Regions from separate parts of the Nocardia asteroides genome, predicted to be linked through region 1. Evidence: predicted binding sites of a transcription regulator. Region 1 holds the regulator's gene; the other holds the start of a gene.

Region 1 (4,415 bases):
CCGGACGACCCGAGCTGGCCGGACGAGTGGTTCGAGCGCTCCCGGGTCGACATCGGCTTCCCGGCCGAGGAGCAGCTGCACGGCACGCTGGCCGACGTGATCGGCTCGCACGGCGCCTTCGACCGGCATCAGGTGCTGGTCTGCGGCTCGCCGGGGATGACGCGGGCGACCGTGGAGAAGCTGATCGACATCGGCACCCCGGTGGAGCGCATCCAGTACGAGGGGCTGTAGCCGCTCAGAAGAGCGGGTCGTGCCGAATGTGGTCGGCCGGGGTGCCCGCCGCCATCAGCCGGAACTTGGTGGTCTGCACCATCGAGGGCGGCCCGGCGATCTGCACGTCCCGGTCGGTCCACGGGGTGTAGTTCGCCACCACCTTGCCCACCTGGCCGGTGAGCCGCGGCTCCAGCCCGGCCAGGTCGCGCTCCGGGTCGGTGGGGCCCTCGTACCACCAGGGGTTCTCGTCGCTCTCGGTGATCGGGGTGACGGTGAGCCACTTGTTCGCCATCGCCAGCTGGCTCAGCGTCTCCAGGTCGTAGAGATCGCACGGGTGGTGCCCGCCGACGAAGAGGTGCACCTTGGGGTTGGTGCGGCGCTGCGCCATCGCCATGAGCTGGGCGCGCAGCGGGGCCAGCCCGGTGCCGCAGGCCACCATGAGCATGGCGCGCTTGGTGTTGCGCGGCAGCCCGAGCCCGCCGAGCGGGGAGCCGAGCAGCCACTGGTCGCCGACCGCGGTGTTGGTCACGATGGCCGGGCTGACCCAGCCGCCGGAGACCCCGCGCACGTGGAACTCGACCTCGCCGCTCGCGTTCGGCGGCACCGCGGGCGAGAGGTAGCGCCACATCCGCGGCCGGGAGGGGATCTGCACGCTCAGGTACTGCCCCGCCGCGTACTGCATGGGCTGGTCCAGCTGCACCCGGACGACGGCGAGGTTGCGCAGCACCTCGCGGCGCTCGACCACCACCCCGCGCCAGGCCGACGGCGTCGTCTCCTTGGCGGCCGCGCCGATCATCGTGTTCGCGATGACCTCGAGCCCGCCGTCCCAGGCCTGCTCGACCTCGTCGGTCCACAGCTCGGTGCCGGTGAACTGCCGCAGCGCCTTCTTCATCGAGTAGCCGACGGCGATGTAGTGCTCCGGCCGCACCCCGTACTTACGGTGGTCACGGCCGAGCTGGGCCAGGAACGGCTGGAGCTTCTCCGGCTCGTCCAGTTTGTCCAGGGCGTAGGTGATGGCCTGCACCAGGCGGTCGCGCTGGGCGTCCATGGCGGCCGGGAAGAAATCGCGGATCTGCGGGTAATCGGTGAACAAGATCGCGTAGAAAGTCCGCGCGAGCGCCTCTCGGCCCCCCTCTTCCGCGGCAACCGCCTTGAACGTCGTCCTGACCAGCGCGACGGTCCGCGAATCCATTTGTGTCACAACCCCATTTCGCACGAGAACTCTACCGGGGAACACTTCGGCAGCCGATGGAAACGAGTCTAGGTGCAAGTTTGCCAGCGCGGGAGCGATGCACTGGAATATCACGCGCTTATTTCATAAAATACTGGATGGCCTGTTCAAAAAGCGCAATAAACCGACCGAAAGTTTGTGTAGCTGGGCGAATTCGGTCCAGATACCGCTGAAAAGGGCCGAAATGCCAAGAGCCCTCGACGGGCTCCGCTCCGGGAGCGGGTGCGCCGTCGAGGGCTGTTGATTTGCTGGCGAATTCCGAATTCGACGCGCTACCGCGCGTGTCTATTGCGCGGCTGCCAGACCACCAGCGCGGTACTGCGTTGCTGGGGCGCCAGATCCGGCCGGTAGCCCGCCCGCAGGCGTTCCACCTCCGCCGAGAGCTCGGCGACCTGTTCGCGCAATTCCTCGACCTGGTTGGTCAATTCGATGATCCGTTTGATACCGGCGAGGTTGACGCCCTCGTCCTGGGAGAGCCGCTGCACCTCGCGCAGCAGCTCCACGTCCCTGGCCGAGTAGCGCCTGCCGCCACCGGATGTCCGCTGCGGCGTGACCAGGCCGAGCCGGTCGTACGTGCGCAGGGTCTGCGCATGCATGCCTGCCAGCTGGGCCGCGACCGAGATCATGAAGAACTCGGCCCGCGCCGCGTTGGACATCTGTTTCGGATCGTCGGACATTACGCACCTGCCCATCCCGCACGAGGATCGAAGCCGCTGGTCTTCTCCGCCTCCTGATACCGCTGCAGCGCCTGGACGGCATTCTCGTCCAGCCGCGGCGGCACCGCGACCTTGACGGTGACCAGCAGGTCGCCCGCGCCGCCGCTGCGTTTCGGGACACCGCGCCCGCGCACCCGCAGGATGCGGCCGTCGGCGGTGCCGGGCGGCACCTTCACGCCGACCCGGCTGTCCAGCGTCGGCACCGAGACCGTCGTCCCGAGCACCAGCTCCGCGTAGCTCACCGGCAGCACCAGGGTCAGGTCGTCGCCGTTGCGGCCGAAGACCTTGTCCTGGCTGACGTGCACGCTGACGAACAGGTCGCCGGAGGGCGCACCGCGCAACCCGGCCTCGCCCTGTCCGGCCAGCCGGATGCGCTGCCCGTCACCGACGCCGGGCGGGATCCGCACGGTGATCGTGCGGGTCCGGTTCTGCACGCCGGTGCCGCGGCAGTCGACGCAGGGGTCGTCGATCAGCGAGCCGGTGCCACGGCACTCGTCGCACGGTTCGCTGAAGCCGAAGGCGCCCTGGTTCCGGCTGACCACACCGGCGCCGTTGCAGTTCGGGCAGGTGCGCGGGCTGGTGCCCGGCTTGGCACCGCTGCCGTGGCAGGTGGTGCACGGCGCCGGGCTGGTCATCCGCAGCGGGACCGTGACGCCCTGGGCCGCCTCGCGGAAGCCGAGGGTGGTCTCGGTCTCGACGTCGGCCCCGCGCCGCGGCCTGGTGGCCGCGGTACGCGGGCCGCCGCCGCGGTTGAAGAGCCCGCCGAGCAGGTCGCCGAGGCCGCCGTCGCCTGCGCCGGCCGCGCCGCCGCCGAAGATGTCACCGATGTCGAAGTTCTGGGAGAACCCGCCACCGGCACCGGGCTGAAAGCCGCCGCCGCGGCCGAAACCGCCGCCCCCGAACAGCTTCCTGGTCTCGTCGTACTCCCGGCGCTTCGCCGGATCGGAGAGCACGGCGTGCGCTTCGCTGACGGCCTTGAACCGCTCCTCGGCCCGGTTGTCGCCGGGCTTGGCGTCCGGGTGGTTATCCCGGGCGAGCTTGCGATACGCCTTCTTGATCTCGTCCTGCGTGGCGTCGGCGGAGACACCCAGCTCCTTGTAGAAGTCCTTTTCGATCCACTCCCGCTGGCTCACCGAGCATCTCCTCCTCTCGCGTCTCTATCGTCCGGTCGTCTCGGCATCAGCTGCTCCCGATGCCGCGTCGCTCTCGCCGGTCGTGGAATCCGCTGCCTCACCGGTCTTCTCACCCGATTCCGCCGGGTCTCCCGGCACCGCGTCGGTGACTCCGACGAGCGCGTGCCGCAGCACCCGCTCCCCGAAGCGGTAACCCTTGCGCATGACCAGGCCGAGCACCGGATCGGCGCCGCTGCCCTCGTGCTGCACGGCCTCGTGCAGGGTCGGGTCGAAGGCCTCGCCCACCGCGCCGAACTCCTCGAGCCCCTGCTTGCGCAGCGCCTCGGCGAGCTTGTCGGCGACCGCCTTGAGCGGGCCGGACTCCAGGTCGCCGTGCGCGCGCGCCCGGTCCAGGTCGTCCAGCACGCCGAGCAGTTCGGTGACGACGGCGGCCTTGGCCGAGTCGGTGGCGGCCTTGCGGTCGCGCTCGACCCGGCGCCGGTAGTTGGCGTACTCGGCGGTCAGCCGCTGCAGGTCCGCGGTCAGCTCGGCCTCCTTGCCCGCGGCGGGGGCCGCCGCCGCGGGGTCGGAGCCGTTGCCGTTCGACTCGCCGCCGATCTCGGTGTCCGGCTCGGGAGCCTTGTCCGGCTCCCTGACCTCACCGGACTCCGGATCGATCTTGCGCTTGTCGACGAAGGTGACCGGTTCCTGCTGCTCCGAGCTCACTTCTTCTCCGTGTCGACCGGCTCGTCCACGACCTCGGCATCGACGACCTGGTCGTCCGCCTGACCCTGCTGGGGCTGGCCGTCACCGGCCGCGCCGTCGGCGGCGGCGGACTCGTAGATCGCCTGGCCCAGCGCCTGGGACTCGGTGGCGAGCTTCTCCACCGCGGCCTTGACGGCGGCGATGTCGGTGCCCTTCAGCGCCTCGTTCGCCTCGGCGATGGCCGCCTCGACCTTGGACTTGATGTCCGCGGGCACCTTGTCCTCGTTGTCCGCGATGAACTTCTGGGTCTGGTGCACCAGCGACTCGGCCTGGTTGCGGGTCTCCGCCTCCTCGCGCCGCGCCTTATCCTCGGCGGCGTGCGCCTCGGCGTCCTTCACCATCCGGTCGATCTCCTCCTTGGACAGGCCGGAGCCGTCC
Region 2 (4,415 bases), 300 kb from region 1:
GACCCGGCTGCGCGCCGAGGCCAAGGTCACCGGGGCGACCCGGCGGCAGGCGGTGGTGCACTGCGAAATCCTCAGCGAGGACGGGGCTGGCGAGCCGGTGCTCTGCGCGGTCGCGCAGGGAACGACCAGGGTGGTCGAGCGCGAACTGGGCTGAGCGGCACGGGTTCCGGGCCGGTCGAGGGCGCGCGATCCACCGGGCCCGCGTCGGGGACCAGTGCCGCAAACGCACCGGGACCGGGCCACGAGGGGTGGCCCGGTCCCGGTCGCGATATCAGGCGGTGGCGGCGAAGGCCGGACCGTCCAGCGCCGGTTCGGCGACCGGCTCGATGGCGTAGCCGAGGATCTCCGCCACGTCCGCGACCGGGCGCACATCCAGCGCCTCGAGCACGTCGGCGGGGACCTCGTCCAGGTCGGGCTCGTTGCGCGCCGGGATGAAGACCGTCTTCAACCCCGCCCGCTGCGCGGCGAGCAGCTTCTGCTTCACGCCGCCGATCGGCAGCACCCGGCCGTTCAGCGTGACCTCGCCGGTCATCCCGACGTCACCGCGCACATTCCGGCCCAGCGCCAGCGAGACCAGCGCCGTCACCATGGTGACGCCCGCCGACGGCCCGTCCTTCGGCACCGCGCCCGCCGGGAAGTGGATGTGGATGTTGCGGTCCAGCACCGCGGGCTCGATCCCGATCTCGGCCAGGTGCGAGCGCACGTAGGTCAGCGCGATCTGCGCGGATTCCTTCATGACGTCGCCCAGCTGCCCGGTCAGTGTCAGCGAGCGCTCGCCCTCGGCCGAGTTGGCCTCGATGTAGAGCACGTCGCCGCCCGCGCCGGTGACCGCGAGCCCGGTCGCCACGCCCGGCACCGAGGTGCGCTCCATGGAGTCCGGGGTGAAGCGCGGCCTGCCCAGGTACTCCTTCAGCTCGCCGAGCCCGATGGTCAGCGGCCCGGAGCCGTCGGCCGAGAGCTTGGTGGCCGCCTTGCGCAGCCCCTTCGCGATCAGCCGCTCCAGCTGGCGGACGCCTGCCTCGCGGGTGTAGTTCGCCGCCATCTCGCGCAGCGCCGCGTCGGTGACGGTCACCTCGTCACCGGTCAGGGCGTTGCGCTCCAGCTGCCGGGGCACCAGGAAGTCGCGCGCGATGGCGACCTTGTCGTCCTCGGTGTAACCGTCGACCGTGATCAGCTCCATGCGGTCGAGCAGCGGGCCGGGGATGGTGTCCATGACATTGGCCGTCGCCACGAACAGCACGTCGGAGAGGTCGAGATCGAGGTCGAGGTAGTGGTCGCGGAAGGTGTGGTTCTGCGCCGGGTCGAGCACCTCGAGCAGCGCGGCCGCCGGGTCGCCCCGGTAGTCCGAGCCGACCTTGTCGATCTCGTCGAGCAGCACCACCGGGTTCATCGACCCGGCCTCCTTCATGGCGCGCACGATCCGGCCGGGCAGCGCGCCGACGTAGGTGCGCCGGTGCCCGCGGATCTCGGCCTCGTCCCTGACCCCGCCGAGCGCGACCCGGACGAACTTCCGGCCCAGCGCCCGCGCCACCGACTCGCCGAGCGAGGTCTTGCCGACGCCGGGCGGGCCGACCAGCACGAGCACCGCGCCGGAGCCGCGGCCGCCGACCACCTCGAGGCCGCGCGCGGCGCGCCTGGCCCGGACCGCCAGGTACTCCACCATCCGGTCCTTGACCTCGTCCAGGCCGTGGTGGTCGGCGTCCAGCACCGCGCGGGCCGCGGTGACGTCGGTGTTGTCGGTGGTCCGCGCGGTCCACGGCAGCTCGAGCACGGTGTCCAGCCAGGTGCGGATCCAGCCCGACTCCGGGCTCTGGTCGCCGGCCCGCTCCAGCCTGCCGACCTCGCGCAGCGCGGCCGCGCGCACCTCGTCCGGGAGCTCGGCCCCCTCGACCCGGGTGCGGTAGTCGTCCGCGCCGTCCGGCTCGTCCTCGCCCAGCTCCTTGCGGATGGCGTTCAACTGCTGGCGCAGCAGGAACTCGCGCTGCGTCTTCTCCAGGTTCTCCCTGACCTCGTCACCGATCTTCTCGGTGACCTCGGCCTCGGCGATGTGCGCGCGGGTCCACTCGATGAGCCTGGTCAGCCGGGCGGCCGGGTCCGGGGTCTCCAGCATCTCGCGCTTCTGCTCGCCGGTCAGGTAGGAGGCGTAGCCCGCGGTGTCGGCGATCTCGGACGGCTCGGCCAGCTGGTTCACCGCGTCGATGATCTGCCAGGCCTCACGCCGCTGTAGCACCGAGACCACGAGCTTCTTGTATTCGTCGGCCAGTTCCCTGGTGCGCCCGTCCGCCGGTGGGAGCTCCACCGGCTCGGCCTCCACCCAGAGCGCGGCGCCCGGCCCGGTCACCCCGTGCCCGATCCGGGCCCGGCGCTCGGCCTTCAGCACCGCGGCGGGCGCGCCCCCGCGCAACCGGCCGACCTGTTCGACGGTGGCCACGACGCCGTACGTCGCGTACCCCTCGTCCAGCCGCGGTGCCACCAGCACCTGGCCTTCCTTCGCGGCACGGGCGGCATCGATCGCCGCCTGCGCCGATTCGTCCAGTTCGATGGGCACGACCATGCCCGGCAGCACGATCGGATCGGTCAGGAACAGCACCGGCAGGTTCCGAGGTGTAGTCACGATATCGACCCTTCTGAAAGTTGAGCTATGCCCACTCAACCCAGGGGGCCGGACCTTTGTTCCGCACCGATCCGGTGTTCGCCGAGGGCGAAGTCCGGCGCTGAACTCACCCCAGTGCGCGGTCCAGCAGTGCCCCGAGTTCGCGCAGGTGCCTGGCATCCGCCTCGGCGTCGTAGCTGGCCAGATCGCGCTGGGTGAAGCCGTGCGCGGCGCCCGCGTAGACCTCGGCCCGGTAGCGCACCCCGGCCGAGTCCAGCGCCTTGTTCAGCCGCTCGATCTGCTCCGGGGGGAGCGAGGGGTCGGCGTCGGCGTGGCCGAAGTACAGCTCGGCGGTGATCCGGTCGGCGTCCAGGTGCGGGCTGTCGGCGGCGTCGCTCGCCAGCCTGCCGCCGTGGAATCCGGCCCCGGCGGCGACGCGCTCCGGGTAGGCGGCGGCGGTGCGCAGCACCAGCGCGGCGCCCATGCAGTAGCCGGTGAGCCCGACCCCGCCGTCGGCGACCTCGGGCGCGGCCGCCAGCCAGTCCAGGTAGGCGCCCGCGTCGCGGAGCGCGAGCTCGGGGGTGAGCCGCGCCATCAGCGGGCGGATCTTGTCGAAGACCGCGTGCCGGTTCTCCGGGCCGACGAAGTCGGGCAGCTCGACCACCGGCGCGCGCCCGGCCCGGTAGAAGAGGTTCGGCAGCAGCACGGCGTAGCCGCGCGCCGAAATGGTCTCGGCGAGCTCGGTGAGCGCGGGGCGCGGGCCGAAGGCATCCGGGAAGAGCAGCACGGCGGGGTGCGTGCCGGAGCCGGGGTGGACGAACAACGCGTCGGAGGTGCCGTCCGGGGTGGCGATGTCGATGGTCTGCATCGGCACGGGGGTTCTCCTTCATCCGGCGGTGTCGTGGCGCGTTGACACCGGTTCGAGCGCAATGAGAATGTTGGGGCCCTGACATCTCACCACCCGGCAGGACCGAGGGGGATCGCGCGTGACTGCTCTCGCCTCCGGGCTCTTCATCGACTGGGAAGAACTCACCGGGCAGTCGAAATTCGTGGTCGAGCTGATCACCTTCCCGATCTTCGCCGGGCTGGCCGGATGGCTGACGAACTGGACCGGCGTCATCATGCTCTTCTGGCCGCTGCAGTTCCGCGGCGTGCGGATCCCCGGGCTCTCGGTGCTCTACCCCTATTTCCCGCGCCGGGTGCAGGTGCTGCCGACCTTCTCCGGCGACGGCAAGCGGCTCGGCTTCCAGGGCTTCATCCCGGCCCGCGCGGAGAAGATGGCCAGCATCTGCGTGGACATGGCGATCATGCGGATCGGCAGCCCGAAGGACTTCATCCGCGAACTGGACCTGGACGGCATCGCCGATTACATCGCGGTGCTCGCGCGCGAACAGGTCGAGCCGCTGGTCGACGAGCTCATGGAGCGGGAGAACCCCGAGCTCTGGCGCAGCCTGCCGCGCGCGGTCAGGCAGCTGCTCTACCAGCGGGTGGACCGGGAGCTGCCCGCGCTGTGCAGGCGCGCCTTCGAATCGCTCGGCGACAATGTCGACCAGCTGATCGACATCAAGAGCTTCGTCATCCGCTACCTGCGGCAGAACCCGACCATCCTCAAGGACCTGACCACCACCATCGCCGCGCCGGAGCTGCGCTTCATGGTGAAGATCGGGCTGCTCGGCGCGCCGTTCGGGCTGCTGCTCGCGCTCTACCTGCACCTGCACCGGTCACTGCCGGTGATCAGCGCGATCCCGGCCTGGGCGGTGGTCCTGCTCGCCTCGGCCGCGATCGGGGTCCTGGTGAACATGATCGCGGTGAAGATGGTCTT

The links. The regulator HspR, encoded in region 1, represses chaperone genes until heat shock. The targets are predictions, from matches to a motif close to ANNTGAGTNNNNNNNACTCANNT.
Region 2: a site for HspR is predicted at 2,633-2,655, ahead of lon (endopeptidase La). Genes of this name have one in related genera too.

Annotation. Positions count from the first base shown of each region.
Region 1 is NZ_CP089214.1:3,553,713-3,558,127, forward strand. Features, by position in the region: gene LTT61_RS16960 (FAD-binding oxidoreductase) at 1-231, shown strand, start outside; gene LTT61_RS16965 (globin domain-containing protein) at 236-1,405, opposite strand; gene LTT61_RS16970 (heat shock protein transcriptional repressor HspR) at 1,717-2,121, opposite strand; gene dnaJ (molecular chaperone DnaJ) at 2,121-3,293, opposite strand; gene grpE (nucleotide exchange factor GrpE) at 3,318-3,998, opposite strand; gene dnaK (molecular chaperone DnaK) at 3,995-4,415, opposite strand, start outside.
Region 2 is NZ_CP089214.1:3,854,991-3,859,405, forward strand. Features, by position in the region: gene LTT61_RS18320 (PaaI family thioesterase) at 1-154, shown strand, start outside; gene lon (endopeptidase La) at 272-2,554, opposite strand; gene LTT61_RS18330 (dienelactone hydrolase family protein) at 2,721-3,461, opposite strand; gene LTT61_RS18335 (hypothetical protein) at 3,580-4,415, shown strand, end outside.